DNA from 2 places in the Methylocystis sp. WRRC1 genome. Region 2 is predicted to be linked to the other one. Evidence: riboswitches for the same ligand, from Rfam matches in the RefSeq annotation. Region 2 holds a riboswitch; the other holds the start of a gene.

Region 1 (15,819 bases), 1.7 Mb from region 2:
TTTTCATGCGGCGAACGGCTGATTTCATCACCCGCGCCGCCGAGAACGCATGGGCGCTGCTCGTTGACCAACCTCCGGATGAATTTCAGGGCAGGCTTAGTTTTACTGCGTCCTCAACACCGCAGTCGCCACGTCAGCTCCTACTAGTGGCGCAACGCCGATTGTTTCAATCGGAGGAAAGAACGCAACTGGAAATTGAAATTACAGTTGCTATGTAAATGCATTGTGCCGTAATATGCTGTTCAGACATACGCATGACATGCTCCAGTCAGTTTCAGATTGCTTCGGACATACATGCACGCTCGCCAAACTCCGGCGACGAGGGATGATGTCTGAGGAGTTGAGTTATTGACGTATTAAGTAACTGTTTATAAAACTCGTCTTTAACTCTAGCTTGACTTGCCAAACCTGTCTGCGAGGCTACTGATGACGCTTACCCCCAGGGAAATCGCCCAACTCAAGAAAATTATTGTAATCGCTCAGGATCTTATCGATAAAGCGGGTGGGGCCAAAAAGTCGGGCCGAGCCAATGGAGGCGAGGGCGCGGTCAGGATTCGCCGGGCGGGAAAAGATCTGGCGGCGTTCCGCAAGATGTTGAAGGCTGAACGAAAGGCTGGCGTGCCCGTCTCGAAAATCGCGAAGAAACACGGGATCAGCGCTTCCTATATCTATCAACTAGGCTGACCGGAACCCCTGAAGAAACTTCCGGGCAAGGGGGCCGCGCTAATTTGCTCACGCGAGATGCACGTTGAAAGCGACGCCCTTAGTTAGGGCTTTCAGCCATCGCCCGCTCTTCTATCGGGCGACCTCGACGCTCGCCCGATCGCGCTCCCGGAGCTCTTCCGCCCGTCCGGAACGAGCCGCTCGTTGCGGATATTGTCGTTCCTGCAATGTTCCGGATCGCTATTGTGATCGACGATGGATCTTTCGAAAGTTCCATCGACTTTCGCAGCAAAGACTGACGAAAATCCGCGCCATCGCGGCGCGAAGCGTCTTTTTTCGCTAAAATGTCCTATTGTAATCAAGGCGCCGCACACTTCGTTCGAGTCGAATCCGTTCCAAAGAGCCGCATCCGTCTTTCTGCCTGCGGCCGCCTCGGCTAGGCTTTTCAAAATCCGGTCCGCCATCGACAATGCGCCGCGCGCCTTGCGATGGGGGATGAATTTGGATGAAATTATCTCCCCCGGTGTCGTTCATGGGCGTCAATCTTCTACACTCGATCGCACATTTCACGACGAACCGTTTCCGGCGCGTTCAGGTTTCATTGCATGGACGATACATGCTGAAATCGAGCGAGGAATATCCCTGTCACACTTTCGAAATCTCGCCCGGCGAGGCGTCGCTTTTCGCGCCGGTGAAAGCCATGCCCGGCGAAAAGGTGGTGCTTTACCTGAGAGACCTTGGACGCTTCGCGGGCCTCGCCACGCGGGCGACGGAGATCGGCTTCGAAATGAGCCTGCAGCTCTCGCCGAAGAAGCGCGAAAGACTCGCCGATCAGCTGACATGGTACGCGAATCGCTCCGCGCTTGCGGTCGATGAACGCAGACGGCACGAACGCATCGTTCCACTGATGGAACTGACTGTCCTGCGTCTAGCGCGCGGCGATGAGCATATCGTCAGGATCAGGAGCCTGTCGCTCTCGGGCGTCGCCCTGGAGACCGAGCTGACCCCGCTGCTGGGCGAGCAGGTCGTGATCGGCAATACGCCGGCGACCGTCGTGCGCTTTTTCGACGACGGGCTCGCCTGCGAATTCGTGACGCATTTCAGGCCCGGCGAGATCGACGAAACCACGCGACTGTAAGGCGCCGCCTCAGGTGCGCGCCGCCGCCGGCGGCTTCGGGGTCATCCACGCAACCACGCCGCCGCCGGGTTGCAGGATGACGCTGATGCGGCCGACCCCCGCGATGTCGTGCGGTTCGAGGCACATCGTCGCGCCGGCGGCGACCGCCTTCGCGACGCGCGCATCGACGTCGTCGACCGCGATATAAGTAAGCCAATGCTCGGGAACGCCCTCGAAGCGCGGGCCTTTCATCTCGAACATGCCGCCGACGCGCTTGTCGCCCGACACGATGATCCAATAGGTCATGTCCCCCATATACATGGGGTCGAAGCGCCAGCCGAGCGTTTCGGCGTAGAATTTCTGGGCGCGCTTCACGTCATGGACGTTCAATTCGCTCCAGCAGACTGTCCCGTGCTGGATTTGCGCTTCATTGGCCATTTTCTCCTCCATCGGCGGTCGATTGCGATTGTAGCGCGTCGGCGCGAAGTTTCTCGCGCGTCTCGGAGAAACCAAGTCGGCGCGCGGTGAGCCAGTCGACGAGCCGCGCCGGCAGCAGGCCGGGCAGCGTGTAGCCGAGAAATCTGTTGACGACGACCGGAATGCGCGCAGGGGGGCGCGGCGACGTCAGCGCGCGCAACACGGCTTCCGCGACCTTCTCCGGCCCCGGCGCGGCGTGGCCGCCCTCGACCGCCCATTTCTGCACGCGCCGCGCCGCCGGCCCGTAGATCGTCCTGTCGAAATGGGTGAAGTCGGCGTTGTCGGCCTTGTCCCAGATCGGCGTCGCGATCATACCCGGTTCGATCACGATGACGTCGATCCCGTAAATCATGAGCTCGCGCCGCAGCGCGTCCGAAAAACCCTCGAGCCCGAATTTCGAGGCGTTGTACGCACCCAGAAAGGGCGTGGCGAAACGGCCGGCGACCGAACTCATGTTGACGATGCGGCCCGGCGGCCCGCCTTGCGGCGCGCGCGCGCCGAGCAGGGGCGCGAATGCCTGGACGACCTGCAGCTGGCCGACGAGATTGGTCTCGATCTGGCGGCGGAAATCCTCGACCGGCAGATGCAGCAGCGGCCCCGGCACGGCAATGCCCGCATTATTGACGAGCCCGGCGAGCGTCGCCCCGCCGAGGCTCGCCTCGACCTCCTGCGCCGCGCGCGCGACCGCCGCGCCATCGGTCACGTCGAACATGAGCGGCGCGAAATCGGCGCCGAAGCGCGCCTGAAGGCGCGCGGCGTCTTCGGTTCTGCGAACCGAGCCGAAGACGAAAAAGCCGCGGTCGATCAGCATTTCGACGCAGGCGGCGCCGATTCCCGTCGAGGCCCCCGTGACGACCACGGCGCGTTTCGATTGTTTTGTCATGGAAGGTCCTCAAACCGCCAGAAGGCGGTTCAGAATGTCGAGCGTCGAAGCGTCGGCGCGCCCGTCGACGCGGGCGGGACGAAAATGCCGCTGAAAGGCGGCGACGGTCGCCGCGGTGTCTTCGTCATAGACGCCGGTTTCGACCATTTTATAGCCGAAATCCGCCAGCCTCCGCTGCAGTTGCGCAACATCCGGCCCGCCCGCGCCGGGCTCCAGCGCTGGCCCGTCGTCGGGCGGCGCCGGCGCGAGCCAGCGGCCGACGCCGCATCGGGCGAGCGTCTCCCAGGGAAAGAATTCGCCGGGATCGATCTTGCGGCGCGGGGCGATGTCGGAATGGGCCAGCACACGCTGCGGCGGAATGTTTCGCCGCGCGCAGATGTCGCGCGAAAGCGCGGCCACGGCCGCGATCTGGGGCTCGGGAAAGGGGCGCGGGTCGATATGGCCGGCGTGGACGATCTCGATCCCGATAGAAGCGGAGTTCATATCCGTCTCGCCGGCCCAGAAGCTCGCCCCGGCGTGCCAGGCGCGCCGCTCCTCCGGGACGAGCTGAAGCACGCGGCCGTTCTCCTCGACAAAATAGTGAGCCGAGACTTCCGCGATGGGGCTGCACAAAAGCTCCAGCGCGCTCTCGCCCGTCGGCATGCCGGTGTAATGCAGAATGAGCGCAGAGATTGGCTTCGCGCGCGGGCCGTGATTGGGCGAGGGAAAGACGCGGGCGCCGGAATGATCCGGCGCGAAGGGACGCGTCAGCTCCGGCTTGTCGCGCCAGGGAGCGGTCGCCATGAGCCATTCGATGGTGCGCGATTCGGGATCTCTGGCTCGCAAAACGTCGGTGACGACGCAGGCGCTGTCGGCGCCGGCGGCAAGCGCGAGACAGGCGCGGGCGGGCGTCAGGCCGCCGATGGCGACGAGCGGAATGTCGCCGATGCGCCGCTTCCAGAGGCCGAGCCTGTCGAGCCCCTGGGGGGCGAATTTCATCGTTTTCAGCAGCGTCGGCCATACCGGGCCGAGCGCGACATAATCGGGCGCGAGCGACAGGGCGCGGTCGAGTTCGGCGTCGTCATGGGTCGAAACGCCGAAGCGCACGCCATGGCGGCGCAGCGCGTCGATGTCGGCCGTGTCGAGATCCTCCTGCCCGAGATGCACGAAGTCGCAGCCCGCGTCGATCGCGAGACGCCAGTAATCGTTGACGATGAGCTGCGCGCCGGCCGCGCGGCAAAGATCGCGGGCGCGGGCGATTTCCCCGCGCAGCTCCGGTTCGGGCCGATCCTTGACGCGCAGCTGCGCGAGCCTGACGCCCAGCGGCAGCAGGCGCGCGAGCCAGTCGGAATTTTCGACAATGAGATAGAAGGGATCCAGATTCAGCGCTGTCACCGGCGGCTCCTTGTCGCAACCAGCCATAGACGGGCGAAGCGCAAAGGGAAATAGGGGCTTATCCGAGCTTGTCGAAAGGCCGGCCGATGACGGGCGTCGAGGGCTCGGCCATGTCGCGCGGCGTCATGGGCTTGGCCAGAAAGGCCGCGCGGCCGGCCTCGACCGCGAGGCCGAAGGCGCGGGCCATGCCGACGGGATCGCCCGCGCGCGAGACGGCCGTGTTGAGCAGCGCCGCGTCATAGCCCGTCTCCAGCACGGCGGCGGCGTGGGACGGCGCGCCGAGCCCCGCGTCCACGATGAGCGGAACGTCGGGGAAATGCGCGCGCAACGCCCGCAGCGCGAAAGGATTGTTGAGGCCGCGCCCCGAGCCGATCGGCGCCGCCCAGGGCATGAGCAGTTCGCAGCCGGCGTCGAGCAGCTTTTCCGCAACGACCAGATCGTCGGTCGTATAGGGAAAGACCTTGAAGCCTTCCGCGGCGAGAGCCCGCGCCGCCTCCACGAGCCCGAAGACGTCCGGCTGCAGCGTGTCCTCCTCGCCGATGACTTCGAGCTTGATCCAGTCTGTCGCGAAAACCTCGCGCGCCATCTGCGCCGTGGCGATGGCTTCCCTGGCGGTCCGGCAACCCGCGGTGTTGGGAAGAACCCGCACGCCGAGATCGCGGATCAGGCCCCAGAAGCTCTCGCCCGCGCGGGAGCCCCCCGCCTCGCGGCGCAGCGACACTGTGACGATTTCGCATCCCGAGGCCCGAATGGCGTCGGCGAGAATCGCGGGCGAAGGATAGCGCGCCGTGCCGAGCAGCAGGCGCGAACGCAATGTCGCGTCGTAGAGCGTCAGGGGATCGGCGGCGGTCATCAACCGCCCTGCCGCGGCGTGACGATCTCGACCGCGTCGCCCTCGTGCAGCACGGTGATTTCGCGATCCTTGTCGCGCACGAATTCGTGGTTGAGCGCCGTGCCGACCTTCTGGTCGCCATAGCCGAGTTCGGCGAGCAGGCTTTGCAACGTCGTCGCGCTCACCTCGAGCGGGCGGCCGTTCACTTCAATCTGCATCCATGACCTCCGGGAAACGAGCGTCATCGAGAATGACGCGGACCGCCCGACGCGCCAGCGCCGGCGCGAGCAGGAAACCGTGTCTGTAAAGTCCATTGATATAGAGAGTGCGCCCGCGTCTTGTAAGGCGCGGGAGATTGTCAGGGAAAGCCGGCCGGACATCGGAGCCCGTCTCGACGATCTCGGCCTCGGCGAAGGCGGGATGGATGGCGAAGGCGGAATTGACGAGCTCCACCACCGAGCGCGCCGTCACCCGCGCGCGCTCCTCATTCTCGATCATGGTCGCGCCGACCATGAAGAGCCCGCCGCCGCGCGGCACGACATAGACGGGGCGGCGCGGATGCAGCATCCGCACGGGACGCGCAAGCGAAATCTCGTCGCTTCGCAGAATCAGCATCTCGCCTTTCACCCCGCGCAATCCGGGCAGCGCGTCGCGGGCGGCGAAGCCACGGCAATCGACGATCCAGTCGGGCTCCCCGGCGAGCGTTTCGGCCTCGACGCCGAAATGCTGCGCAACATTTTGCATTGCAGCAAGGCGTGCGGCGAGCGCAGCGAGCGCAGCGCGCGGGTCGAGATGCGCCTCTTGCCGAAAATAGAGCGCCGCGTCGAAGCGCCCGGCGAGATCCGGCTCCAGCGCGGCGAGGCCGGCGGCGTCGAGCCGCTCGAACCGTTCGGTGCGGCGGGCGAAGTCGGCGAGTTCGGCGCGTTCGCGCGGCGGCGCCACGACGAGGCTGCCGGCGACCGCGGCGACGGGAACTTCGCGCGTCCAGAAGTCCAGCGCCTCTTCACCGAGCTTCGCGACGATCGGCTCGGCGCTCTCCAGCTCGCACCAGGGGGCGATCATGCCGCCGGCGTAGCGCGAGCAGCCCTGCCCCGGCGCGGCGGCGCGCTCGACCAGCTCCACCTCGACGCCGGCGCGCGCCAGCTCATGGGCGGCGCACAGACCGGCGACGCCGGCGCCGATCACCCGCGCGCGCATGGCGCGCCCCTTTCCGTCGACAAGCGAAACACCATCCCTCCGCCAGCATTCAACTGGATCAGGTTCGAAGGGTCGCCACGCCCCGCGTCCGCCCTGGACGCGCTCCGCAGCCTCTCAGCCCCCTGGCGGCGCGACGACGGCCGCCGGGCGGGGCTCCCCCGGCTTTGGATGAGAGTCGCGCGAAACAGCCGGCGGCGTCAAGCGTCTGAATTGCGGAGAAAAGCGCGCCCGGGCGCGGCGCTTCGCTCTTGCCAGACAGGCGGCGATAGCCCACTTTGGCGACCAAGAAGCGCGCGAGCGACAAGAATCAGCGCGCATATCCGGGAGAAACATTCATGTTCGGCAACAAGAAAATGGCCGGCGTCCGCGCGACGCTCGCCGCGCTCGCCCTTTGCGGCGCCATCGGCTTTTCGGCCGCGCCCGCGCAGGCGGCGAAACTCGGCCCCTATTTTCCGATTCCCAACGGTTTCAACCTCACCGGCATCGCCCGCGACGCCCTGCTGAACATTCAGACGAGCTGGCTGCAGAACGGCCTCGACAATCTCGAGAAGGCGAAGAAGGAAACCGCGGAAGCCCTCGAAAAGGCGAAGGACGGCGCGCAGGATCAGGTCGCCGCGCTCGAGGAGAAGCTCAAGGGCCTCGACAAGATGATCGAGGACACCAAGGCGGAGCTCGAAATCGCCAAGGACACCAATCCCAGCCGCGAAGTGCAGGCCGAGCGCAAGAGCAAGCTGCTGCTCAACCTCAATCAATGGATCAACGAGCTGAACCATCTCGCGACCGAGCAGATGAAGATCGCCATTCTCAAGGACGGCGTCGAGGCGATGGCCGCGCAAAACCGCAATTATCAATTGTCCGAACAGGCGGACAATCTCGAAAAGGCCAAGCGCGACCCGAGCATCGAGAACTGGGGCAAGTAAAGGTCCGTCGTCGTCACGACAGCGAAAATCCCATGGCGGACCCATGGGATTTTTTTCGCGCGAAGGCGCCGGGCGGGTTAGGGAAATTCGTCGCGCGGGGCTGCGGATTTCTGCAAATCGGCGTTGAGCCGCTCCAGCCGGCGCGTGGCGTCCTCCAGCGCGCCCGCGACGCGAGCCTCCATCGCGGCGCTCGCCTTTCGCGCGGCGTCGAGTTCCGCGCGCAGGGCGGCGATGTCCATCTCCATCGCCTGCGCCCTGCCGCGCGCGTCGGTCGCCTCGTCCGCGATGGCCAGCGCCGCCATCACCACGATGCGCTGGTCGCCGATTTCGCCGAAGCCCTCCCGCATCGAGAGGATCTTGCCTTCCACATAGCGCGCAAGCTGTTCGAGCCGCGGCTCCTCGCCGTCCTCGCAGGACATGCGATAGGTCCGCCCGGCGATGGTGACGACGACGGCGGCCATTTCAGCCTCTGTTCGTTCCGCCGAGCACGGCCGCGACGCCGGCGCCGGCGTCGTCGAGCCGGCGCAACACCTCGTCGCGGGCCTTCTCCAGCGCGCTGATCCGCGCGAGCGCGGCGTCGAGATCGAGCGCGAGCCGGGCGCGGTCATCCTGCATGATGGCGAGCTCCTCCTCCAGCTCGGCGCTGGAGACGTCGTCCTCGAGCTTGAGGGAGACCGAGCGTTCCAGCTGGTCGAGCGCCGCGGTCAAGCGCGCCAGCGCGCCGTCGAGCTTTTCAGGATTCGTCATCGCCGAGCGTCGCCCAGTTCGGGAGGGGCAGGAGAGGTTTCGGCGCCGATTCGCCGCCAATCGTTTGGTAGCATGAATCGGACAAATCCCAAGCTGCCGGTCGCGACCGAAGGGCGCGTTGACAGGGGGGCGCGAGGTGCTATCACACCCTCGCCTCGAAAAGCCGGCGCGACGCGCCCGCGCCGCAGGCCAGAGCCGCCCATGAGCCAGCCGGCGGCGATAAGGAGTTTTGCCAAATGACCGTGAGAGTGGCGATCAACGGCTTCGGACGTATCGGCCGCAACATCCTCCGTTTCATCGTCGAATCCGGCCGCACGGACCTCGAGGTGGTCGCCATCAACGATCTCGGCTCGGTCGAGACGAACGCGCATCTCCTGCGCTACGACTCCGTCCACGGCCGCTTCCCGCAGGAAGTGAAGGTCGCCGGCGACACGATCGACGTCGGCCGCGGCCCGATCAAGGTCACCGCCATCAAGAACCCGTCCGAACTTCCCTACAAGGACCTCGGCGTCGATGTGGCGCTGGAATGCACGGGCCTCTTCACCGCGCGCGACAAGGCGAAGATGCTGCTCGACGCCGGCGCGAAGCGCGTGCTGGTCTCGGCCCCTGGCGACGGCGCGGACCTCACGGTCGTTTATGGCGTCAATCATCAGAAGCTGACGAAGGATCACCTCATCGTCTCCAACGCCTCCTGCACCACGAACTGCCTCGCGCCGGTCGCCAAGGTGCTGAACGACGCGATCGGGATCGAGAAGGGGATCATGACGACGATCCACTCCTACACTGGCGACCAGCCGACGCTCGACACCTTCCACAAGGATCTCTACCGCGCCCGCGCCGCGGCGCTCTCCATGATCCCGACATCGACGGGCGCCGCCAAGGCCGTCGGCCTCGTGCTGCCGGAGCTCAACGGCAAGCTCGACGGCTACGCCATTCGCGTGCCGACGCCCAACGTCTCGGCCGTGGACCTGAAATTTGTCGCCAGACGCCCGACGACCAAGGACGAAATCCACGCCGCGATCATCGCGGCCGCCGATGGTCCGATGAAGGGCGTGCTCGCCTATACGACGGAGAAGCTCGTCTCCTGCGACTTCAACCATAATTCCGCGTCCTCGACGTTCCATCTCGACCAGACCAAGGTGATGGACGGCAATCTCGTCTCCATCCTGAGCTGGTACGACAATGAATGGGGCTTCTCGGGCCGCATGACGGACACCGCGGCGCTGATCGGCTCGCTGATCTGAGGACCGCCGCCTGACATTTCGACGCGGACCGCCCTGGTCCGCGTCGGCCTTTTTTGAAGAACGATTGGAGTGGCGAATGGCCTCCTTCCGCACCCTCGATAACGTCGACGTCAAAGGCAAGCGCGTGCTGCTGCGCGTCGATCTCAACGTGCCGATGGAGGAAACGCGCGTCACCGACACGACCCGCATCGAGCGCATTCTGCCGACGATCAACGAGATCGCGGAGAAGGGCGGCAAGGTGATCCTGCTCTCCCATTTCGGGCGCCCCAAGGGTCAGCGCGTCGACGAGGATTCGCTGCGTCAGGTGCTGCCGACCCTCGAACATTATCTCAAGCGCAAGATCGCCTTCGCCGACGATTGCGTCGGAGCGCCTGCGTCCGCCGTCGTCGACGCAATGAAGGACGGCGACATCGCGCTTCTGGAGAACACCCGCTTCCAAAAGGGCGAGGAGAAGAACGACCCGGCCTTCGTCGAGGAAATCGCGAAGCTCGGCGACATTTTCGTGCATGACGCCTTCTCGGCCGCGCATCGCGCCCACGCCACGACGGAGGGCGTCGCCCACAGGCTCCCGGCCTACGCCGGCCGCACCATGCAGGCGGAGCTCGAGGCGCTGGAGTCGTCGCTCACCAGTCCCGCGCGGCCGGTGATGGCCATCGTCGGCGGCGCCAAGGTTTCGACCAAGCTCGAGCTTCTCGGCAATCTCGTCTCCAAAGTGCAATATCTCGTCATCGGCGGCGGCATGGCCAACACTTTCCTCGCCGCGCAAGGCAAGGCGGTCGGCAAGTCGCTGTGCGAGCACGACCTCGCCGGCTCCGCCCGCGACATTCTCGAAAAGGCGAAGGCGGCCAATTGCGTCGTGGTCCTGCCCGTCGACGCCACGGTGGCGCAGAAATTCGAGGAACATGCGCCCTCCCATATCGTCTCGGTCGACCATGTCGGCGAAAACGACATGATCCTCGACGTCGGGCCGAAGACCGTCGCCCATGTCGAGGCGCTGCTCGCGCAGTGCAGGACGCTGGTGTGGAACGGCCCCTTCGGCGCCTTCGAGCTGCCGCCCTTCGACGAGGGCACCAACGCCGTCGCGCAGACGGCGGCGCGTCTCACGGTCGAAGGCAAGCTGCTCTCGGTCGCGGGCGGCGGCGACACGGTGGCGGCGCTCAACCAGGCGCATGCGGGGCAGGAATTTTCCTACGTGTCCACGGCCGGCGGCGCCTTTCTGGAATGGCTGGAGGGCAAGACCCTGCCGGGCGTCGCGGCGCTGCAATCACAGTAGGCGTCCGACTTTTCCCCATAGCGCCGTCGCGGGCGCCCCGCACGGCTTTCGGGCGCCGTTGACGACGCCCGCCGCCCTGCGCTACGAAAAAGCCGGAGTGAACACCGCGTAAAAGGCGTCGTAAGAATGCCGCGAGAGAGCATCGCAAAATTCGCGATCGGCCAGGTGGTCAAGCATCGCCGCTACCCGTTCCGCGGCGTGATCTATGACGTCGACCCGGTGTTCGCCAACACCGAGGAATGGTGGCTGTCGATCCCCGAGGAGCTGCGCCCGCGCAAGGACCAGCCCTTTTACCACCTCTTCGCCGAAAATGCCGAAACCGAATATGTCGCCTATGTGTCGGAGCAGAATCTCGTGCCCGACACCTCCGGCGACCCCGTGCGCCATCCGCAGGTCGAGGAGACCTTCGAGCGCGACGAGGAAGGCGTCTATCGCGTGCGCGCGCCGAAAAGGCATTGAGGTTCAATGGGCGGCTGCGCCGCCAGACCTTTCGATAGCAAGGGACAAAAAAACGCCCGCGAAAAACTCGCGGGCGTTTCTGTTCTGCGACGAACTTACTTCTTCCCGGCCGGAGCCGGGGCGGCGGCGCCTTTCGCGGCCTCGAGCTTCTTGCGCTCTTCCTCGGCCTTCTTCTGGAGCTCTTCCTGCAGCTTCTTCTGCTGCTCCTCGAGCACCTTCGGGTCGACCGCCGGGCCGTCGAAGGCCTTGCCGAAATTGGTCAGCGGCAGATAGAAGGTCACCTCGTTGTTGGCCTGGTTCTTGACGACGACCGTCATCTTCTCGGCCTTCTTCATGCCGTCGACGAGCGCCTTCTTCACCTTCGCCTCGGCGAAGCAGCCGTTCGGGAAGCAGATCTCGAAGGCGCCCGACTCCATCGAGCCCTTGTCGACCGCGAAGCGGAAGCCCGGCTTCAGCATCAGGCCCGGCGGCAGGAGGAGGCGGATGATCTTGGTGTCGTCGCCCTTGGGATCGTAAACGGCGAGGGCGAGCAGCGGCTGCGGCGGATCGCCTTCCTTGCCGACCGCGCCGAAGTCGCGGGTCGTGTAGCAGATTTCCTTCTTGGTCTGGGGGTCTGAGCCGCAGACCTTCGTCCAGTCGGGCTGCACCGGGGCGAGAGTGGCCGTGATCGGCCCCTGGGGCTGCGCCGCCTGCTGCTGGGGCTGCTGAGCGCCGCCGGCTGCGGGGGCCTGCTGGGCCTGCGCCGCTGCGCCGGCGAGCAACATGGCGCCGGCAAGGGCGATCGCGCAGGACCGCGGGAAGTAGATCGACATCGATAAGTCCCTTTCGATTGTCAGCTGGCCGGCGCCCAACGACGCCGGAAAGAAGTTTCAAGGTCGCGTCATCGCGGGGCCCGCCCGCACGCTGCGGCGCCAAAAACCCGACGCCGTGGAACCCTTGCCCCATACCGCGTTTCGGCCCGTCGCGCCCTGGCGGCGAGACGAACGTCAAGCTCATACATGGTCGCAGCGGCGATTTCCAGCCGTTCGACGGCGCTCCGGCGCCCCGCAGGGCGCGGTTTTCACGGAAAAAGCCAAAAAATGCGGCCGAATGAGGCATGGCCCCTGCTTCAAGCCGCCGGAGGTTGGACTATGGTCGAGGCATGATGACTTTAGCGATTCGCGCGCGCCGCGCCGGACTCCGCCCGTTCGTCGTCGCTTTTCTGGGCGTTTTACTCTCCGCGCCCGCAAGCGCCGCGGAACCGACTCACGGCCTCGCCATGCATGGCGCGCCGGCCCTGCCGCCCGACTTCGATCATTTCCCATACGCCGAGCCGCAGGCGAAGAAAGGCGGGAGGCTGCGCGTCGGCCTCGCCGGCACTTTCGACAGCCTCAATCCGTTCAACCTCAAATCGGGCTCGGCGGCGCAGGGGCTCGTCGGCAATGTCTTCCAGAGCCTGATGGCGCGCTCGCAGGACGAGCCTTTCACGCTCTATCCGCTGATCGCAAAATCGATCGACGTCGACGCCGCCCGCACGCGCGTGACCTTTCATCTCGACCCGCGCGCGCATTTTTCGGACGGCAAGCCGATTACCTCCGAGGACGTGCTGTTCTCCTTCAACCTGCTCAAGACGAAGGGCCGGCCGCAGCAGCGCATCGCCTACGGGCTGGTGAAATCCGTCGACGCGCCCGATGCGCAGACGGTGAAGTTCGACCTCTCCGGCATCGGCGACCGCGAGCTTCCGCTCATTCTCGCCATCATGCCGGTGCTGCCGAAACATGCGACGGACGTCGAGCGCTTCGCCGACGCGACGCTGGCGAAGCCGCTCGGCTCCGGCCCCTATGTGATCGACGACGCGACAGCCGGCGCGCGGCTGCTGCTGCGACGCGATCAAAACTACTGGGGCGCGGATATTCCCAGCCAGCGCGGCTTCTACAATTTCGACGAAATCGACATCCAGTATTTCCGCGACGGCAATTCGCTGTTCGAGGCCTTCAAGGCGGGGCTTCTCGATTATCGCGAGGAAACGAGCACCACCCGCTGGTCGACGGGCTATGATTTCCCGGCGCTGCGCGAGGGGCGCGTCGTGAAGGAGGCGCTGAAGAACGATAACCCGAAGGGTCTCGAGGGTTTCGTCTTCAACACCCGCAAGCCCGTGTTCCGCGACATTCGCCTGCGCGAAGCGCTCGGCATGATGTTCGACTTCGAATGGGTCAACGCCAATCTATATTCGGGCCTCTACACGCGCACCAAAAGCTTCTTCGACGAGTCGGAGCTGTCCTCCTCGGGCCGTCCCGCCAGCGCGAAGGAGCGCGCGCTGCTCGCCCCCTTCCCCGACGCCGTGCGCCCCGACATTCTGGAAGGAACATGGCGCCCGCCGGTGAACGACGGCACGGGCCGCGACCGCGAGATGGCGAAACGCGCGCTCGAACTGCTCGCCTCCGCCGGCTATCGCGTCGAAGGCGACGCGCTGACGAAGGACGGCGAGCCCGTCGCCTTCGAGATCATGGTCAAGGACCGCAATCAGGAGAGGCTCGCGCTCAACTACGCCTCCTCGCTCCAGCGCATCGGCGTCGACGCGCGCGTGCGGCTCGTCGATGAAGTGCAGTATCAGCGCCGGCGCCAGAAATTCGACTTCGACATGATGATCGGCCAGTGGCTGGCCTCCGCCTCGCCGGGCAATGAGCAGCGCATGCGCTGGGGCTCCGCCAGCGCGACGCAAGAAGCGTCGTTCAATCTTGCAGGCGCGTCGTCGCCCGCGATCGACGCGCTGATCGCGGCGCTGCTCGCGGCGCAGAGCCATGAGGATTTCGTCACGGCGGTGCGCGCCTACGACCGCGTGCTGCTTTCGGGTTTTTATGTCGTGCCTTTGTATCACGCGTCCGAACAATGGATCGCGCATTCGACCGACATTGCGCGCCCCGCGAGACTGCCGCGCTATGCGCAGCCGCTGTTTGGTCCGACGCTGGAGAGCTGGTGGAGAAACAATCCATGACCTTTCGCGCCGCCGCGCAAGCCCTCGACGCTTCTCTCGCGCGGACGCATCCTCTGACGCAATTCGGCTTCGACGCCCTCGTCGCCGGCGCCGCGCGTCCGCGACCCGGCGCGCCCGCCTTCGTCGACCGGCACGGCGACTCGACGGACGACGTAAGTTACGCCGACCTCTATCAGCGCGTCGGCGCCTTCCTCGCGCGGCTGCGCGGCTTCGATTTCGCGCGCGGCGAGAAAATTCTCATCTGCTGTCCGCCCGGCGCGCAGGCCTTCGTGGCGCTCACCGCCGCCGTCGCCGCGGGACTCGATCCGGTGCTCGCGCCCCTGCCGCTGCCGATGCGGCGCGCGGCTGTGGCGAACGCCGCCCGCGCGCAGCGCGTCTGCGCGCTCTTCGCGCCCGCGCGTTTCTGCGGCGTGGATTTCGAGGAGCCTCTGCTGTCGATCGCCGCCGAGACGCCGTCGGTGCGCCTCATCGGCGCGCTCTCGGGAACGCTCGACGGCGCGGGCGATTTCTCGCCGGCCATGCTGGAGGCGCCGCTGTCGCCGCGCGCGCGGCTCGCCGACGACTGGAGCGCGGACGAGCGCGCGCTGGTCGGCGCGCTCGACGACGTCGGCGCCATCGACTTTTCCTCGCAGGGCGCCCTGCTCGCCGGGGCGCTCGACCTCGTGCGCCTCACCCGCGACGCAGGCGACGCGCCGATCCTGTCGCTTGCGGCGCCGAGTTCGCTCGGCGCCCTCATCGCCGGCCCGCTCGCAGCGCTTCTCGCCGGCGCGCCGCTGCATTATCTCTCGCCCTTCACGGCGGAGCGTTTTCTCGAAACGCTCGACGCCCTCGGCCCGACGCGGCTCGTCATTCCCGCGGTCGTGCTTCCCGACCTCGCGCGCGCGGGCCTGCTGACGAATGGCGCGCTCGTTTCGGTCTGCGCGCTATACCCCGGCGCGGCGACGGCGCCCGGGATCGACGCCGCCGACGCCTGCCCGATCGTGGAGCTGCGGCTCGACGGCGGGGCCGTTATCCTGCGCGACGCCGGCGCCTCCCATGCGCCGGCGCACGTCGAGCCGGCTCACGCCGCCCTAGATTATTAGCGGCGTCCGGTTCACCCGACCGACCGGCGTCGCATTCTTCGCGAACTGCCCCAATGGAGGCGTCAATGGGTTTTGCGCTTTTCGTCATCGGCGCCGGCGCGATCGGTCTTTTGATCCTGGATCGCAGCTTCAATCTCGGCCTGCCGATCGGCCTTTTCCACAATCCGCTGTTCTGGTTCGCCTATGTCGCGCTGCTGGCGCTCTCGACGATGGTGCGCTTCGTGCGCCAGCAGGAGGTGCTCGTCGTCGAACGCCTCGGCCAGTACAACCGCACGCTCACCGCCGGCATCAATTTCGTCTATCCGATCGTCGAGCGCGTGGCTTACGTCTTCGACATGCGCGAGCAAGTGATCGACGTGCCGGAGCAGGACGCGATCACCAAGGACAACGCCACCGTCACCATTGACGGCGTGCTCTATTACAAGATCGTCAACGCCAAGGACGCCGCCTATGGCGCGCAGGACATCCGCCGCGCCATCATCAATCTGGCGCAGACCAGCATGCGTTCGGCGATCGGCTCGATGGAGCTGGACAAGACCTTCGAGAACAGAAGCGAGATTAACGAGCGGGTGGTGCG
Region 2 (15,819 bases):
CGCACGCCATGGGCGAGCAGCGCGCGCCGAATATCGGCATTGGCGCCCGATATGAAAAGCTCCACACCCCTGTGGTGCGTCTTGTGCGCGAGCCCTTCCATGACATTGCCGCCGGTCGAATCGAGGAAAGGGACCGCCGAAAAATCGATGATCAGACCCCGGTGCGTATCGGAGATTCGATCCAGCACGGAGCCGATCGACGCCGCCGCGCCGAAGAAGAACGCGCCGGTGATCCGGTAGATGACGACTTCGGGATCCGCCGAGCGGGCCTCGTCGTAACCCGCCTCGTCGTCCGGCGCGTCCTCGCCGACGTAGGGCATATGGGTTTCGACCTCGGTCGCCTGCGACATTCTGTGAATGAACAGAACAGAACCCAGAGCGAAGCCGACGGTGATGGCCTCCGTCAGGTCGCGGAAGATGGTGAGGAAGAAGGTCGCGGCCAGAACGGCGGCGTCGCCCCAGCCCGATCTCAGCAGGACCGCAATGGCGGGCCGCTCGATCATGTTCCACGCGACGATTGCGAGCACTCCCGCGAGCGCCGCCAGAGGAATGAAAGAGGCGAGTGGCGCGGCAAGCAGCATGAAAAGGAGCAGGAAAACCGCATGCAGCATGCCCGCTACCGGACCATGCGCGCCGGCGCGAACATTGGTCGCCGTTCTCGCGATCGTGCCGGTCACGCAGAATCCCCCGAAAAGCGCGGCGCCGATATTCGCCGCGCCCTGCGCGACCAGTTCACAATTCGACCGATGACGCCGGCCGGTCATGCCGTCCGCAACGACCGCCGAGAGAAGCGACTCGATGGAGCCCAGCAGCGCGAAGGAAACCGCCGCCGGAAAAACCGCCCGAATTTTTTCGATGGAGAAATCAGGCAGGCTCGGCGCGGGCAGAACATTGGGGATGCCGCCGAATTTCGAGCCGATCGTCGTCACCGGAAGCCCGAGGGCCGCCGTGACCGCCGCAGTCGCAACGACGGCGATGAGCATTCCCGGCCAATGGGGGCGCACCTGCTTGAGGCCGACGATGACCGCGACCGTCGCAAACGAAAGTCCCATTGCGGCAGGCGTGAGCGTCGGAAGCGCCGACCACAGCACGGGCAGTTTTTCGAGGAGTTCCCCGGGCTCTCCGCCCGCAGGAAGCGTTAGCCCAAGGAGTTCCCTGATCTGGCTGGCGAAAATGATGACTGCGATGCCGGCGGTGAAGCCGACCGTGACGGGAAACGGGATGAATTTGATGAAGGTTCCTAGCCGCAGGAAGCCGATTGCTGCCATGATCACGCCGGAGAGGAATGTCGCGAGGATCAGGCCGTCCATTCCATGTGTAGCGACAGTCGTCGCCACCAGAACGATGAAGGCTCCGGCGGGCCCGCCAATCTGAAAACGCGATCCGCCGAGCGCGGAAACGAGAAAACCGCCCACGATCGCCGTGAAAAGCCCCTGCGCGGGGCTCGCGCCGGAAGCGATTGCGATCGCCATCGACAACGGCAGCGCGACAATGGCGACCGTCAGACCCGCGATCGCGTCAGCCCGCAGCTGCGCTAGGCCATAGCCCTCCCTCAGCACCGTCAACAGCTTCGGCATGTAAAGTTCCGCGAGACCGCTGCGTTCGGACTGCCGTGTTCTTGCGATGGTTGGAACGGACAATTCTGATCTCCCTGATCTCGAGCGCGCGCGCCGGGCGGGTTTTCGCTGCGTAGCAAAGGGACGCAACGTTCTTCCGTGCTCGACCGGAACGGTTGCTCGTCATCGAGTTTCCGGAACGCGTTCATCCGAAGCGGGGCTTCCGCGAGAATTCGATCTCGCCCGTTGACGCGATAGCCCGCCCCGCGGCGCGTATTCGGAGCCCTTCCGGGATGTTTCCGGATTCTTTCCCGAATGTGTCTCCAATTAAGCATCAATATCGTAATTTCATAGCTCCACACTAACAAATATCGCTAAATCCAATGTGAACTCGCCGAGAGCGGGGATTTCGCCCCGCTGCGGGGATAGAGTGGCGCCATTGGGAGGCGCGAGACATTCGTGAGTCTTGGTCCCATGACAAAAAATATTTCTGGAGCTTTGCTCTTTTGTTTCTGGCGGCTTTAGTCGTCCGATAGCGAAATCCGGGTCTTTCCGGCGAATTGCTGCGAGGAATGAAACAAGCGGCGGACAGCGATGCAATCGATAGAAAGACTTCTACTCGAGAACAAGGTTTGGGCGGCGGAAACAAAGCAGCGAGACCCGAACTACTTCAAGGAAATGGCGCAGAACCAGAGCCCCGAGTTTCTCTGGATCGGCTGTTCGGACAGCCGCGTGTCCGCGGTCACGATCATGAACCTCAGGCCCGGTGAAATCTTCGTCCAGCGCAACATCGCCAATCAGATCATCGCAACGGACTTCAATTGTCTGAGCGTGATTCAATATGCGGTCCAGGTGCTGAAAGTGCGGGACGTGATCGTGTGCGGCCATTACAATTGCGGGGGCGTCAAAGCCGCGATGTCGCCTCAGGACCCGGAACTTTTGCTCGCCAACAAATGGCTGATGCACATCAAGGATCTATACAAGCTACACCGTGAAGAAATCGACGCGCTGCCGACCAGGAAGGAGCAACTTGAGCGTCTCGTGGAACTGAATGTTATCCATCAGGTCTACAACCTGTCTCATCTGTCGATCGTGCAGGACGCCTGGGAAAAGGACAGAAGCCCGACGATCCACGGTTGGGTCTACAGCATCAGCGACGGCATCCTTCAGCCGCTCATCACATTGCCGCCGGGCAGCGACATCGACGTAATCTTCAAGCAGAAGCGTGTGCGCAAGACGCCCGTCCCGGCGGGCTGACGCCGAACGGCGTCGAGGCGCAACCGCCGAACAGAAACGCCCGGCCGAAGCCGGGCGCGTGACTGAACCTCGGGAGAGAGGTCCGAAGCTCAGACGAACATTCCGAAGATGCCGGAAAGAATGGCGAAGACGATGACTGTCGCCGTGACGATGCCGACGTCGTTCGTGCCCCACATGGCGAGGATAAGACCCAGGACCGCTCCTGCCGCGCCGCAGATGTAGACGTTCGGCGTCATGGCGAAATCAAAGGAACGCATGCCGGTGTATTTGTCCTTCGGCATGCCGGGCTTGTCCATGTTCGAGTCGCTGCTGGACATATTGGATCCTCCTTCGGGACGCGCGCTCCACGGGCGGATTTCAAAGGGCGGAGCGACGAAAACTACGAGAGTCAAATTGGTCCTGTGGATGGGGTCCGAATAGACTGTTTGTGGTCAAAAGGGGGCCGTTCCTCGCCAAAGTGACTCGAACAAAGCGACGCTGGAGCTGCCGGAAACGTCGGCTTCGGCGCCTGGCCCCTGTCGGACGAAAAAAGCCGGTCGCATTTCCGCGACCGGCTGGAGGCCTTCCGAGGCTCGCTTTGGAGAGTTCAGCCCTCCACGTAAATCTTCGCGCCCTTCTCGAGAAACTCCGCGCTCTTTTCGGCCATCCCCTTCTCACGTTCAGCGATGGCGGCGGCCTCCTCCCGCAGGTCGCGCGTGATCTGCATGGAGCAGAACTTCGGCCCGCACATCGAGCAGAAATGCGCGACCTTGTGCGCCTCTTTGGGCATGGTCTCGTCGTGATATTCCCGCGCCGTGTCGGGATCGAGGCCGATGTCGAACTGATCGTTCCAGCGGAAATCGAAGCGCGCGCGGCTCATCGCGTCGTCGCGCTCACGCGCGGCCGGGTGACCCTTGGCGAGATCGGCGGCGTGGGCGGCGATGCGATAGGTGATGACGCCCGTCTTCACGTCGTCGCGGTCAGGCAGGCCGAGGTGCTCCTTCGGCGTGACATAGCAGAGCATCGCCGTGCCGAACCAGCCGATCATCGCCGCGCCAATGCCTGACGTAATGTGATCGTAGCCCGGCGCGATGTCGGTGACGAGCGGGCCGAGCGTGTAGAAAGGCGCCTCGCCGCAGGCCGCGAGCTGCTTGTCCATATTGGCCTTGATCTTGTGCATCGGCACATGGCCGGGGCCCTCGATCATGACCTGGCAGCCCTTGTCCCAGGCGATCTTCGTCAATTCGCCCAGCGTCTCCAATTCCGCAAATTGCGCCGCGTCATTGGCGTCGGCGTTGGAGCCGGGCCGAAGCCCGTCGCCGAGCGAGAAGGAGACGTCATACTTTCGCATGATGTCGCAGATCTCGTCGAAGCGCTCGTAGAGGAAGCTCTCCTTGTGCTTGGAGAGACACCAGCGCGCCATGATCGAGCCGCCGCGCGAGACGATGCCCGTGACGCGATTGGCCGTCAGCGGCACATAGGCGAGACGCACGCCAGCGTGGATGGTGAAGTAATCCACCCCCTGCTCCGCCTGCTCGACGAGCGTGTCCTTGAACACTTCCCAGTCGAGCTTGAGCGCGTCGCCGCCGACCTTCTCGAGCGCCTGATAGATCGGAACAGTGCCGATTGGCACGGAGGCGTTTCGGATGATCCAGTCGCGGATGTTGTGAATGTTGCGGCCGGTCGAGAGGTCCATGACCGTGTCGGCGCCCCAGCGGATCGCCCAGACCATCTTCTCGACTTCTTCCGCCACGGATGAGGTCACGGCTGAATTGCCGATGTTGGCGTTCACCTTCACGAGGAAGTTGCGGCCGATGATGACCGGCTCCAGCTCCGGGTGATTGATGTTCGCCGGAATGATCGCGCGGCCGCGCGCGATCTCGTCGCGCACGAATTCGGGCGTCACGAATTCGGGTATCGCGGCGCCGAAGCTCTCGCCGTCGGCGATGCGCTCTTTTGCGGCGTCGAAGGCGCGCTCGCGGCAGAGGTTCTCGCGATGCGCGACATAGATCATTTCTTCCGTGACGACGCCGGCGCGGGCAAATTCGAGTTGCGTGACGGGCGCCGATCCGGCGGCGCGATAGAGCGTGCGCTCGGCCGGGCACGGCGGCACGAGACGGTCGCCCTCGGCGAAGCCATTGTCCTCGGGCTTGATCGCGCGGCCCTGATAGGTCTCGAGCCCCGTGCGCGCTGCGAGCCACGGGCGCGCCGAAGGAAGGCCCGCCGAGAGGTCAGGCGTAAAGGCCTCGCATGTATATGGCCCCGACGGGTCATATACGCGCAGCGGCGGCTCGCCCGCGGACGGGTCCAGCGTGATTTCGCGACAGGGAACGCGAATGTCGTCGCGACCCGGGGGTGAGGAATAGATCTTGCGCGACTTGCCGATCGGGCCGGTGGTGACGCTCGCGGGCGTGCGTTTGTCGTGGATGTTCATGTCGCGCTCCTTCATCGCGCTCCTTAAAGGGGAGCGGACGTGTGGGCCGGGGCACGAAGCGCGGAATACGGGCCAGAGGACCGAAGCGGCCCTGAAACTGGCATTCCCTCCGCCGGCATGACCCGGATCAGGTTCGACGGGTGCTTCTCAGCCGCGAACGCGGCGCCCCTCGCCATTGGAAGGAAGGTAGCGTGTTAGCCCTTTTGTCGCAAGGTCGCCGCCCAAGTCGGGCAGTTCACAACATCGACGCGCGGAAGCGCTCGATGTCGCAAGAGATCCCGACGAGGGCGCGCAGGTCCAGCGGCTGAAAAAAGCGGCAAATGTTGAATGTCCGGAATGAAACCCCGGGGCTTTCCCCTGATGGGGTAAGCTGCTTTACATTTAGGATGATCCACTCCAATCCGGATACCGCATGACGCCGCGAAACTTCCAGGGTCTCACCTCCGGGGAAGCCGCTCGCCGCCTTGCGCAGTTCGGACCCAACGCCCCGCCCGAGGCGCCGCCGCTCGGTTTCTTCGCCATCGCGCTTCGCACGCTGAAAGAGCCGATGTTCGCGCTGCTCGTGGCGGCGGCGGCGCTGTATCTCTTCGTCGGAGACCTTGGCGAGGGCCTGTTCATGGTGGCCGGCGCGGCGGCGTCGATTTCGCTGGTCGTCGTGCAGGAGTTGCGCAGCGAGCGCGCGCTGAAGGCTTTGCAGCGGCTCGCCGAGCCAATGGCGCATTGTCTGCGCGACGGCGAGCAACGGCGGATCCCGGCGCGCGACCTCGTGCCGGGAGACGTCATTCTCGTCGGCGAGGGCGAGCGGCTTCCGGCCGACGGCGTCCTCCTTTCGGGAGACGCCCTCGTCATCGACGAGTCGATCCTCACGGGCGAGTCGGCGCCCGTCACCAAGACGCTCGCGGGCGACGGCGCGGAGCTGGCGTTTCCCGATCCCGGCGGCGATTACACGCCCTTTCTCTATGCCGGCTCGATGATCGTGCGCGGCTCCGGCGTCGCGGAAGTCGCGCGCACGGGAGCGCGCACGGCGGTTGGCGGACTCGGCGCCTCGCTCGCGGCGATACAGGGAGAGCCGAGCCCCCTGCAACGCCGCACCGGCGAACTGGTTGCGAAACTCGGCGTGTTCGCGCTGATTTTCTGTGGGATCGTCATCGTCGCCTACGGACTCGTGCATGGCGACTGGTTCGAGGGGGCCATTGCCGGGATCACGCTGGCGATCGGTTTGCTTCCCGAAGAGTTTCCGATGGTGCTGGCGATATTCCTCGCGCTCGGCGCCTTTCGCCTCGCGGGCCGCAACGTGCTCGTCCGTCGTTCCTCGGTGACGGAAACGCTCGGATCGACGTCGATCCTCTGCGTCGACAAGACCGGCACGCTCACGCAAAACCGCATGACCATCACGGCCCTTTCCACGGGCCACGGAATAAATCCCGTTCCGGAAGCTCCGTCCGCGGACGAACATCGCTTGTTGCGCGCGGCGCTGCGCGCGTGCTCGCAGAACCCGGTCGATCCGATGGATCGCGCGGTCCATGCGCTCGCGGCGAAACTCGGCGTAACAACCGCAGGAACGCCGATCGAGAGCTTCCCGATCAGGCCGGAGCTTCTGGCCTTCATCCAGTCCTGGCGGGTCGAGGATGGTGCGACGAAGGCCGCGAAGGGAGCGCCGGAGGCGATCCTCCGTCTGTCTCATTCAACGGACGACGAGCGCGCCCGTTACAAGACCGTCGTCGAGGAGATGGCGAGACGCGGCCTGCGGGTCCTCGCGGTCGCGCAAACGCAACCCGCGCCCGAGGACCGCCTAGAAGAGGCAAGCTTCGCCGTTCTCGGCCTTCTGGCCTTCGAAGACCCCGTTCGCGACGATGTTCCTCACGCCGTCGCCGCAGCGCGGCGCGCAGGCGTGGCCGTGGCGATGATCACCGGAGACTATCCCGCGACCGCTCTCGCCATCGCCCGTGAGGCGGGAATCGACGCGCAAGCCGGCTTTCTCACCGGCGCCGACATCGTCGACACGCCGGCCGAGCAACTGCCCGACAAGATCCGCGACATTCGCGTCTTCGCGCGCGTGACGCCGACGAGCAAGCTCGCGCTGGTCGAGGCGTTCAAGGATGACGGCCATATCGTCGCGATGACAGGCGACGGCGTAAACGACGGTCCGGCGCTCGCCGCCGCGCATATCGGCATCGCCATGGGCCAGCGCGGCTCGGACGTCGCGCGCGAGGCGGCGCATATTGTGCTGCTCGACGACAGATTCGCTTCCATCGTCGCGGGCGTTCAGCTCGGACGCCGCATATTCACCAATCTGCGCAAGGCGCTCACCTACGTCACCGCAATCCATGTGCCGATAGCCGGTCTCGCGCTGGCGCCAATCCTGATGGGACTGCCGCCGCTCCTGCTGCCGCCGCATGTGGTGCTGATGGAACTGATCATCGATCCCACCTGCTCGCTCGTCTTCGAGGCCGAGCCCGGCGAAACCGACGCCATGCTGAGGCCTCCGCGCCCGCGCAACGAGCCCCTCTTCGGAACGCGCGACCTGACTCTAGGCGCTGTACAGGGCTTCATCGTGTTCCTGGCCGTGATGAGCGTCTACGTCATCGACAATGGCTTCGGCGTGCCCGAGCCCGAGGCGCGCGGCCTCGCCTTTGCGACGCTCATTGTCGGCAATCTCACGCTTGCGCTTTCGAACGCCTTGCCAAAGGGCGTATCGCCCTTCGCCCGCGAGAACATTATTTTCTGGGTGGTCGCGGCAGCCGCTCTGTCCATCCTCGCAGCGGGGCTTTTCTTTCCGCCGCTGGCGGGGCTCTTGCGCTTTGAGCCGCCAGACGGCATCAGACTGGCGTTTGCAGCGCTGCTCGCCGTGAGCGCGGGCGGCTGGTATGGGATGTGGCGCCGCCTTATCGACTTCTGAGCGCGCGCATCGTAGGAGCCTTCATGACCGACGCTTCCGGCGTTGTTAACCGCAAGTCCATGGCGATCATCGTGTCGAAGGGCACGCTCGACTGGGCCTATCCGCCTTTCATTCTGGCGACGACCGCCGCTGCGATGGACATCGACGCGACGCTGTTCTTCACCTTCTACGGCCTCGGGCTCTTGAAGAAGAAGCTCGACCTCGAGGTTTCTCCGCTCGGAAATCCGGCGATGAAAATGCCGATGGCCGGCATGCATCTCGGCATGCCCAATCTCGTCGCCGCCCTGCCCGGCGTCACCGCGGGCGCGACGGCGATGATGAAGAACATGATCGAGAAGAAGGGCGTGGCGAGCATTGAGGAACTGCGCGACGTCGCGCTCGAAAGCGGCGTGAAGCTCGTCGCGTGCCAGATGACCATGGACCTCTTCGAGTTCAAAAAGGAGGACATGATCGACGGCGTCTCCTTCGGCGGAGCCGCGACCTATCTCGAACAGGCGGTCAAGGCCGACGTGAACCTTTTCATCTGAACGGACGAATCATGGCTGATAAAACTGTCGACGCGCGCGGGCTGAACTGCCCGCTCCCGATCCTTCGCGCCAAGAAGGCGCTGGCCGAAGTGCCTGTCGGCGGCGCGCTCGAAGTCCTGACGACCGACCCCGGCTCGGTCGCGGATTTCGCCGCCTTCGCCCGCCAGACCGGGAACGAACTCGTGACATCGGAGCGGGAAGCCGAGCATTACCGGTATGTTATCCGACGTACCGCGTAGCGTGTAAAAGCCGATGATTGCCTCAGTCGCCCACATAACGACTGTTGCAATAACGTAACGACCATCCGAATTTTTATCTTGAGCGCTGCCTTAGCCTGCCTGCGACAAGGCAAGTCTGTTAATTTTTCGAATATCGCAAAAGCGTTTCAACGCTGCGACGCGATTTTCGAGACCAGACCGGGCCGCTCCAGATGACCAAATATTATTTGCGCCGATTCGCATTCGCCGTGTCCGCGATCGTCTTCGGAGCCGTCTCGGCGGCCCATGCGGCCGACGGTTATTTCCTGATCGGCTATGGACCACGCGCAAAAGCGCTGGGCGGCGCCGGTGCCGCCGATCAGCGTGACGCCATGGCGCTGTCGACTAACCCAGCGAGCATCGTCGGTCTGGAGCGCCAGTTCCAGCTCGGCCTGACCGGCATCGTCGCCGATCGCGGCTACAAGACGACCGGAACGCCGCGCGTGCTCGCGCCCGGCGAAGTGCAGAGCGGCCGCCCCTGGTTCCCGGTGCCGAACAGCGGCTACGTCCAGCCGATCGACGCCAATTCCGCATGGAGCATCGTCAGCTACGCCAATGGCGGCATCAACACCGCCTATGACTGGGGTCATTACCGTGCACCCTTCGGCGGTCCGCTCGGCGGCGGCTTCGCGGGCGTCGATCTGCATCAGGGCTTCATGAGCGTCGGCTACGCTCGACGCTTCGCCACGCCCCTCGGCGCGATCTCCATCGGCTTCGCGCCGACCATCGCCGTGCAGATGATCAATGTGCAGGGCCTCAAAATGTTGTCGCCCCTTTCCTCCAACCCCTGGGAAATGTCGGACATGGCCTTCGACTGGTCATGGGGCGGCGGCGTGCATGCGGGTCTTCTGTGGAGCATCACCGACAAATTCCGCGTCGGCTTCTCCGGCTCGACGCCGATGTGGATGTCGCGCTTCGACAAATACGCCGGCCTCTTCGCGGACGCCGGACGCTTCGACATTCCCGCCAACATGCAGGCGGGCCTTGCCTACGACGTCCTGCCGAACCTCACGGTCATGATGGACTGGCGGCATATTTTCTACTCGGCCGTGCCGGCGCTCGGGAACCCGACGAATCCCACGCTCTATCGTTCGCTCGGCACGGGCTCGGGTCCGGGCTTCGACTGGACGGACGTAGACTCCGGCGCCATCGGCGTCGAGTGGCGCTATTCTCCGGCGCTGACCTTGCGCACCGGCTATCACTACAGCACCAATCCGCTGCGCTGGCGCTCCGTGACGGTCAACGCCCTGTCGCCGATCATTAATCGCCATCATGCGAGCGTCGGCGCGAATTATGTCGTCACGCCGAATTCATCCGTGGATTTCGCCTTCGTCTACGCCTTCAAGAACTCCTTCACCGGCATCGAATGGATTCCGGCGCAGCCGGGTCTGCCCTTCGGCGCGCCGAACCCGCGTGCGACAATTTCACCCTGGGTACAGGGTATGGAGTTCACATTAGGCTATAATTATAAATGGGATGCGGGTGATCATTCGCTGATCCCCACCCATTTCTAGCGTTGTGACAGCTCCCCGACGACCGATGTGGACGTCTGACTGGGCGCGCCTTCAGCAACTGGAGGCGCGCCCGTTTTTTCAACCGACGACGATATTGGGGGCCGCGCGCTGCTTTTGCGTCTCGAGCAGCGTTTTCACCTTTGCCGCAAGATTGAGATAGACCGCCGCCTGCGGGCTGTTCGGCTCGGCGCCGACCACAGGGCGACCGGAATCCGAAGTCTCGCGAATCTTGATGTCCAGCGGCGCCTCGCCGAGGAAGGGAACGCCCATCTTTTCGGCGTCGTGACGCGCGCCGCCATGCGCGAAAATCTCCGACCGGCCGCCGCAATGCGGGCACAGGAAATAGCTCATGTTCTCGATGATGCCGAGGACAGGGGCTTCGACCTTCTGGAACATGGCGACGGCGCGGCGGGCGTCGATCAGCGCCAGGTCCTGCGGCGTCGAGACGATCACCGCGCCGGCGAGCGGCACCTGCTGGGCGAGCGTCAACTGCACATCGCCGGTGCCCGGCGGCATGTCGACGACGAGCGCATCGAGTTCGCCCCACTTCACCTCGCCGAGCATCTGCGTCAGCGCCTGCGTCACCATTGGCCCGCGCCAGACCATGGGCACATTCTCGTCGACGAGCAGGCCCATCGACATGATCTTGATCCCGTAGGCTTCGAGCGGCACGAGCTTTCCGCCCTCGACCGCCGGTTTTTGCGAAAGGCCGAAGAGGCGCGGCATGGAGGGGCCGTAAATGTCGGCGTCGAGCAGGCCGACGCGCCAGCCCTGCGCCGCGAGGCCGAGCGCCAGATTGGCGGAGGTGGTGGATTTGCCGACCCCGCCCTTCCCCGAGGCGACGGCGATGATGAAGCGGATCTTCTCCAGCGCCGGCGCAAGGCCCTTGCGCGGGGGCGGCGCGGCGGGCGCTCCGTGAGAATGGCCGTGGTGGTCATGGGCGTGGCTGTGGCCAGCGGCGCGCGGGGCGCGTTCGGCCGTGAGCGTCACGACGGCCGCCTCGACGCCCGCAATGGCCTTCACCGCTGTTTCGGCGGCCTTGCGCGCAGCCTCCCAGGCCGCGCCCTGCGCCGGGTCGCCGGCCAGCGAGACAAAGGCTTTTGCGCCCGACAAGGTGATCCCGCTAACCGCGCCCGCGAGCGGCGCGCCGCCGGGCCCGTAAAGATTTTCAAGAGCTTTGAGGATGTCCGCTTCAGTCGCCACCGGTCGCTCCTTGTCAATTTAGAGTTATTCTAGACAAGGATATGCCGCTATTCGCGTCCCGCGTCCATGGGAAACGGCTATTTGGACGCCGAACAGCAGCGCCCTTCCGTCTGCACCGGCGGACACGGAACGTCGCCGTATGAACAGAACACGCAGCAGTCGCCCGTCTTCGGGGTGAGCCGCGCGCGGCAGGACGGGCACTCATGCACGACGACGCAGGCGTCCTGCGGCATGGTCAGGATTTCCGAGGCGCCGCAGTGGGGGCAGGTAAGCGTGGACTGCAGCTTCACGCGAACAACGCCATCGGATGTTCGATCAGCCGCTTGAACTCCGCCAGCAGCTCGGCCCCGAGCGCGCCGTCGATGGCGCGATGGTCACAGGACAGCGTCACGCTCATGATATTTGCGACCGCCGCCGCGCCGTCGCGAACGACCATGCGCTGCTCGCCCTTCCCTACCGCGAGGATCGTCGATTGCGGCGGGTTGATCACGGCGGAAAAGTTGCGAATGCCGTACATGCCAAGATTGGAGACCGCCGAGACCCCGCCCTCATACTCATGCGGCTTGAGCTTGCGGTCTCTCGCGCGCGCGGCGAGTTCGTTCACCTCTTCGGAAATCTCGCGCACCGTCTTCGCCTGAGCATTGCGCACGATGGGCGTAATCAGCCCGCCCGGGATCGCTACCGCAACACCGATGTCGGAGGCTTTGTGCTCGAGCATCGAGTCGGGCGTGAAGGTGACGTTGGCCTCAGGCAAGCGCTGCAGCGCCAGCGCCAGCGCCTTGATCACGTAATCGTTGATGGACGTCTTCCATTCCGGCGCGCCATCGGCGCCCTTGGGCGCGGCGGCGTTGAACTCCTCGCGCAACCGCAGCAGCGCGTCGATCTCGCAATCGACCTCGAGATAGAAATGCGGAACGGTCTGGATCGACTCCGTCAGCCGCCGCGCGATGGCCTTGCGCATCGAGTCGTGCGGAATTTCCTCGTAGGAGTCGATCTCGTAAAATTTGCGCGTCGTCCCGGCGGAGGGCGGCGCGGCGAGCGGAGCCGCCGGAGTGGTTGACGGAGCCTTTCGGGCGCCGCCGCCGGCAATCGCGTCCTTCACGTCACGCTCGATGATGCGGCCGTGCGGACCGGAGCCTTGTAGCCCCGCAATATCGAGCCCCGCCTCCTTCGCCAGACGGCGCGCCAGGGGCGACGCGAAGATGCGCGGCGCGCCGCTGTCGGGTGTTACGAGCGCCATCGTCATGTCCTGTAAAGAACCGCCTTCGCCGCCGCGATTACTTCCGCCACGCTGGGCAGCGCAAGCTTTTCGAGATTGGCGGCGTAAGGCATGGGCACGTCTTTTCCGGTGACGCGCATGACCGGCGCGTCGAGATAATCGAACGCCTCCTGCTGCACCCGCATGGCGATCTCCGCCGAGACGCCGCACTGCGCCCATCCCTCCTCGATCGCAACGCAGCGCCCGGTCTTCTTCACGGATTCTATGACTGTCGCGCTGTCCATCGGGCGCAACGTCCGCAGGTCGATGACCTCCGCCTCGATCCCATCCTTGGCGAGTTCATCGGCGGCGGCGAGCGCATAGGTCATGCCGATCGAGAAAGAGACGAGGGTCACGTCCTTGCCCGCGCGCGCGACGCGGGCCTTGCCGATCGGCAGGACGAAGTCCTCGATCGCGGGCACGTCGAAAGACTTGCCGTATAAAATCTCGTTCTCGAGGAACACGACGGGATTGTCGCTGCGGATCGCAGCCTTCAGCAGGCCCTTGGCGTCGCTGGCGTTGGACGGCGCGATGACGATCAGCCCCGGCACTTGCGAATACCAGGCCGAATAGTCCTGACTGTGCTGCGCTCCAACTCGCGCCGCTGCGCCATTTGGGCCGCGAAACACGATCGGGGAGCGTATTTGCCCGCCCGACATATAGAGAGTCTTGGCCGCCGAATTGACGATGTGATCGATGGCCTGCATCGAGAAATTGAAGGTCATGAATTCGACGATCGGCCGCAGCCCAGCGAATGCGGCGCCGACGCCGATGCCGGCGAAGCCATATTCGGTGATCGGCGTATCTACGACGCGCCTGGGGCCGAACTCCTGCAAGAGGCCTTGGGTGACCTTGTAGGCGCCCTGATATTCGGCAACCTCCTCGCCCATAACGAACACATTGGGATCCCGGCGCATCTCTTCCGCCATGGCGTCGCGCAGAGCTTCGCGCATCGTCATGGCGATCATCGTCGTGCCCGCGGGAACCTCCGGCTCGCCGCTCACTTTCGGCGAGGGCGCGATCGTGGTCTGCGCCGGCTTCGGCGGCGCGGCGGCCTCGGCTTCCTCCTTGCGCTGCGCCTTGTCCTCCTCGCCGAATGGCGGCGGCGCGGGCATTTCGATGGTCGACGCGTCCTCGCCCTCGCCCGCGATCACCGCGATCGGCGTGTTGACGGCGACGTTCTCCGTCCCGCCCGGCACGAGGATGCGCGCGAGCACGCCTTCATCGACCGCCTCGACCTCCATTGTCGCCTTGTCGGTCTCGATCTCGGCGATAACGTCGCCGGCTTTAACCTCGTCGCCCTCGCTCTTCAGCCATTTCGCGAGCTTGCCCTGCTCCATCGTGGGCGAGAGGGCGGGCATGAGCACGTTGACAGTCATCCGATCACTTCCTCACGCCACCACATCGGTCCAGAGTTCACCGGGATCTGGCTCTTTTTCGCTCACCGCAAAATCAGCCGCCTCTGCGACGATCTTGCGAACCGCGGCGTCGATCTTCTTCAATTCGTCCTCGCTCACGCCGTCGGCCAGGAGGCGGATGCGCACCTGCTCGATCGGATCGTGCTCCTCGCGCATTTTCTGGACTTCTTCCTTGGAGCGATATTTCGCCGGGTCCGACATGGAGTGGCCGCGATAGCGGTATGTCTGCACCTCCAAAAGATAGGGGCCGTTGCCCTTACGGCACCAGTCGAGCGCTTCCGCGGCCGCCGCTCGCACGACGCGCACGTCCATGCCGTCGATCTGCTTTCCGGGAATTGCGAAGGCGGCGCCGCGCCTCGAAAAGTCCTTCTGCGCGGAAGCGCGGGCGATCGAGGTGCCCATGGCGTAGCGATTGTTTTCGACGATGAAGAGAACGGGAAGCTTCCACAGCGCCGCCATATTGAAGGTTTCGTAAACCTGCCCCTGATTGGCGGCGCCCTCTCCAAAGAATGTCAACGAAACCCTGTCTTCTCCGCGATAGGCGTTGGCGAAGGCGATCCCCGCGCCAATCGGCGCGGGCGCGCCGACGATGCCGTGCCCGCCGAAGAAATTCTTCTCCAGCGAGAACATGTGCATGGAGCCGCCCTTGCCCTTCGAGTAGCCGCCGCGTTTGCCGGCGAGCTCCGCCATGACGCCCTTGGGGTCCATGCCGCTCGCAAGCATGTGTCCGTGGTCGCGATAGCTCGTGGTGAACTGGTCGCCCTCGCGCGCAGCCATCTTCACGCCGACGACGACCGCCTCCTGCCCGATGTACAAATGGCAGAAGCCTGCGATGACGCCCATGCCGTAAAGCTGGCCGGCTTTCTCCTCGAATCGGCGGATGAGCAGCATTTCACGAAACGCCGCGAGCTCCTCGTCGCGCGTGAAATCCGGTATTGGCTGGGGTGCGCTAGCGCCGTTGCTATCGTTCGCCATCGGCTGTTTCAGGCCTCCCGTCCGTCGCTTCGAGATCGGCCGCGACAATACCAAAGTTCCGCATTGAACACGAGTGCGCCCGCCAATCTTTAATGCTCAGCGGCTGTCGAGCTGCGACTGCAATTCTTCTGCGAAGGCGGTAATCCGCCGCGCGTTCGCGCCGAAATCATGTCGGCCATAGCGGGAGGCGGAGCGCAGGTCGATGCGCGTCTGCCCTCCCGGCAGGGGCTTCAGGCGCACCGTAATATCCTCGTCGAATCCGAGGACGAGCGTTCGGTCGAGAAAATCAAGATGCCCTTCGCCGGTCCGGCCGCCCGCAGCGCGCTGGTCGATGGGTTTCCAGCCGACCGCCTTGGCGGTCTTTTGCACCAGCGCGAACGCCTCGTCTGCGTCGAGATCCACGACGATCGGCTCGACGTCAGGATAGGCGGAGCGCTGGGCCTCGCGCGCCTTCGCCGGCAAGCCCGGCGGCTGAAAGCCCTTCCGCGCCTGATAGGCCGCGCTCGAAAGCGAGAAATAGGGTGGATTGGCGATGTCGGTCG

What was found. Region 2 has a riboswitch for thiamine pyrophosphate ahead of thiC (phosphomethylpyrimidine synthase ThiC). Riboswitches for the same ligand answer to the same signal wherever they lie in the genome.
Region 1: it holds a riboswitch for thiamine pyrophosphate, as region 2 does, so the genes downstream of both, LG047_RS09200 (FAD-dependent oxidoreductase) here and thiC (phosphomethylpyrimidine synthase ThiC) in region 2, are expected to answer to the same signal.

What each region holds. Positions count from the first base shown of each region.
Region 1 covers NZ_JAJFZJ010000001.1:1,902,823-1,918,641, forward strand. The annotation lists gene LG047_RS09160 (hypothetical protein) at 427-684, shown strand; gene LG047_RS09165 (PilZ domain-containing protein) at 1,169-1,801, shown strand; gene LG047_RS09170 (VOC family protein) at 1,811-2,218, opposite strand; gene LG047_RS09175 (SDR family oxidoreductase) at 2,208-3,140, opposite strand; gene LG047_RS19745 (thiamine phosphate synthase) at 3,150-4,514, opposite strand; gene LG047_RS09190 (thiazole synthase) at 4,573-5,367, opposite strand; gene thiS (sulfur carrier protein ThiS) at 5,367-5,564, opposite strand; partial or broken gene LG047_RS09200 (FAD-dependent oxidoreductase) at 5,557-6,543, opposite strand; TPP riboswitch at 6,560-6,713, opposite strand; gene LG047_RS09205 (hypothetical protein) at 6,879-7,463, shown strand; gene LG047_RS09210 (cell division protein ZapA) at 7,541-7,924, opposite strand; gene LG047_RS09215 (DUF4164 family protein) at 7,926-8,210, opposite strand; gene gap (type I glyceraldehyde-3-phosphate dehydrogenase) at 8,447-9,454, shown strand; gene pgk (phosphoglycerate kinase) at 9,531-10,727, shown strand; gene hspQ (heat shock protein HspQ) at 10,854-11,186, shown strand; gene LG047_RS09235 (invasion associated locus B family protein) at 11,282-11,998, opposite strand; gene LG047_RS09240 (extracellular solute-binding protein) at 12,331-14,160, shown strand; gene LG047_RS09245 (AMP-binding protein) at 14,157-15,242, shown strand; gene LG047_RS09250 (SPFH domain-containing protein) at 15,308-15,819, shown strand, end outside.
Region 2 covers NZ_JAJFZJ010000001.1:188,119-203,937, reverse strand. The annotation lists gene LG047_RS00990 (SulP family inorganic anion transporter) at 1-1,577, opposite strand, end outside; gene LG047_RS00985 (carbonic anhydrase) at 2,151-2,813, shown strand; gene LG047_RS00980 (hypothetical protein) at 2,903-3,130, opposite strand; gene thiC (phosphomethylpyrimidine synthase ThiC) at 3,400-5,226, opposite strand; TPP riboswitch at 5,313-5,406, opposite strand; gene LG047_RS00970 (cation-translocating P-type ATPase) at 5,639-8,125, shown strand; gene LG047_RS00965 (DsrE/DsrF/DrsH-like family protein) at 8,149-8,652, shown strand; gene LG047_RS00960 (sulfurtransferase TusA family protein) at 8,664-8,891, shown strand; gene LG047_RS00955 (OmpP1/FadL family transporter) at 9,083-10,423, shown strand; gene LG047_RS00950 (Mrp/NBP35 family ATP-binding protein) at 10,502-11,626, opposite strand; gene LG047_RS00945 (GDCCVxC domain-containing (seleno)protein) at 11,704-11,916, opposite strand; gene LG047_RS00940 (2-oxo acid dehydrogenase subunit E2) at 11,913-12,866, opposite strand; gene LG047_RS00935 (pyruvate dehydrogenase complex E1 component subunit beta) at 12,869-14,263, opposite strand; gene pdhA (pyruvate dehydrogenase (acetyl-transferring) E1 component subunit alpha) at 14,276-15,277, opposite strand; gene LG047_RS00925 (DUF1499 domain-containing protein) at 15,374-15,819, opposite strand, start outside.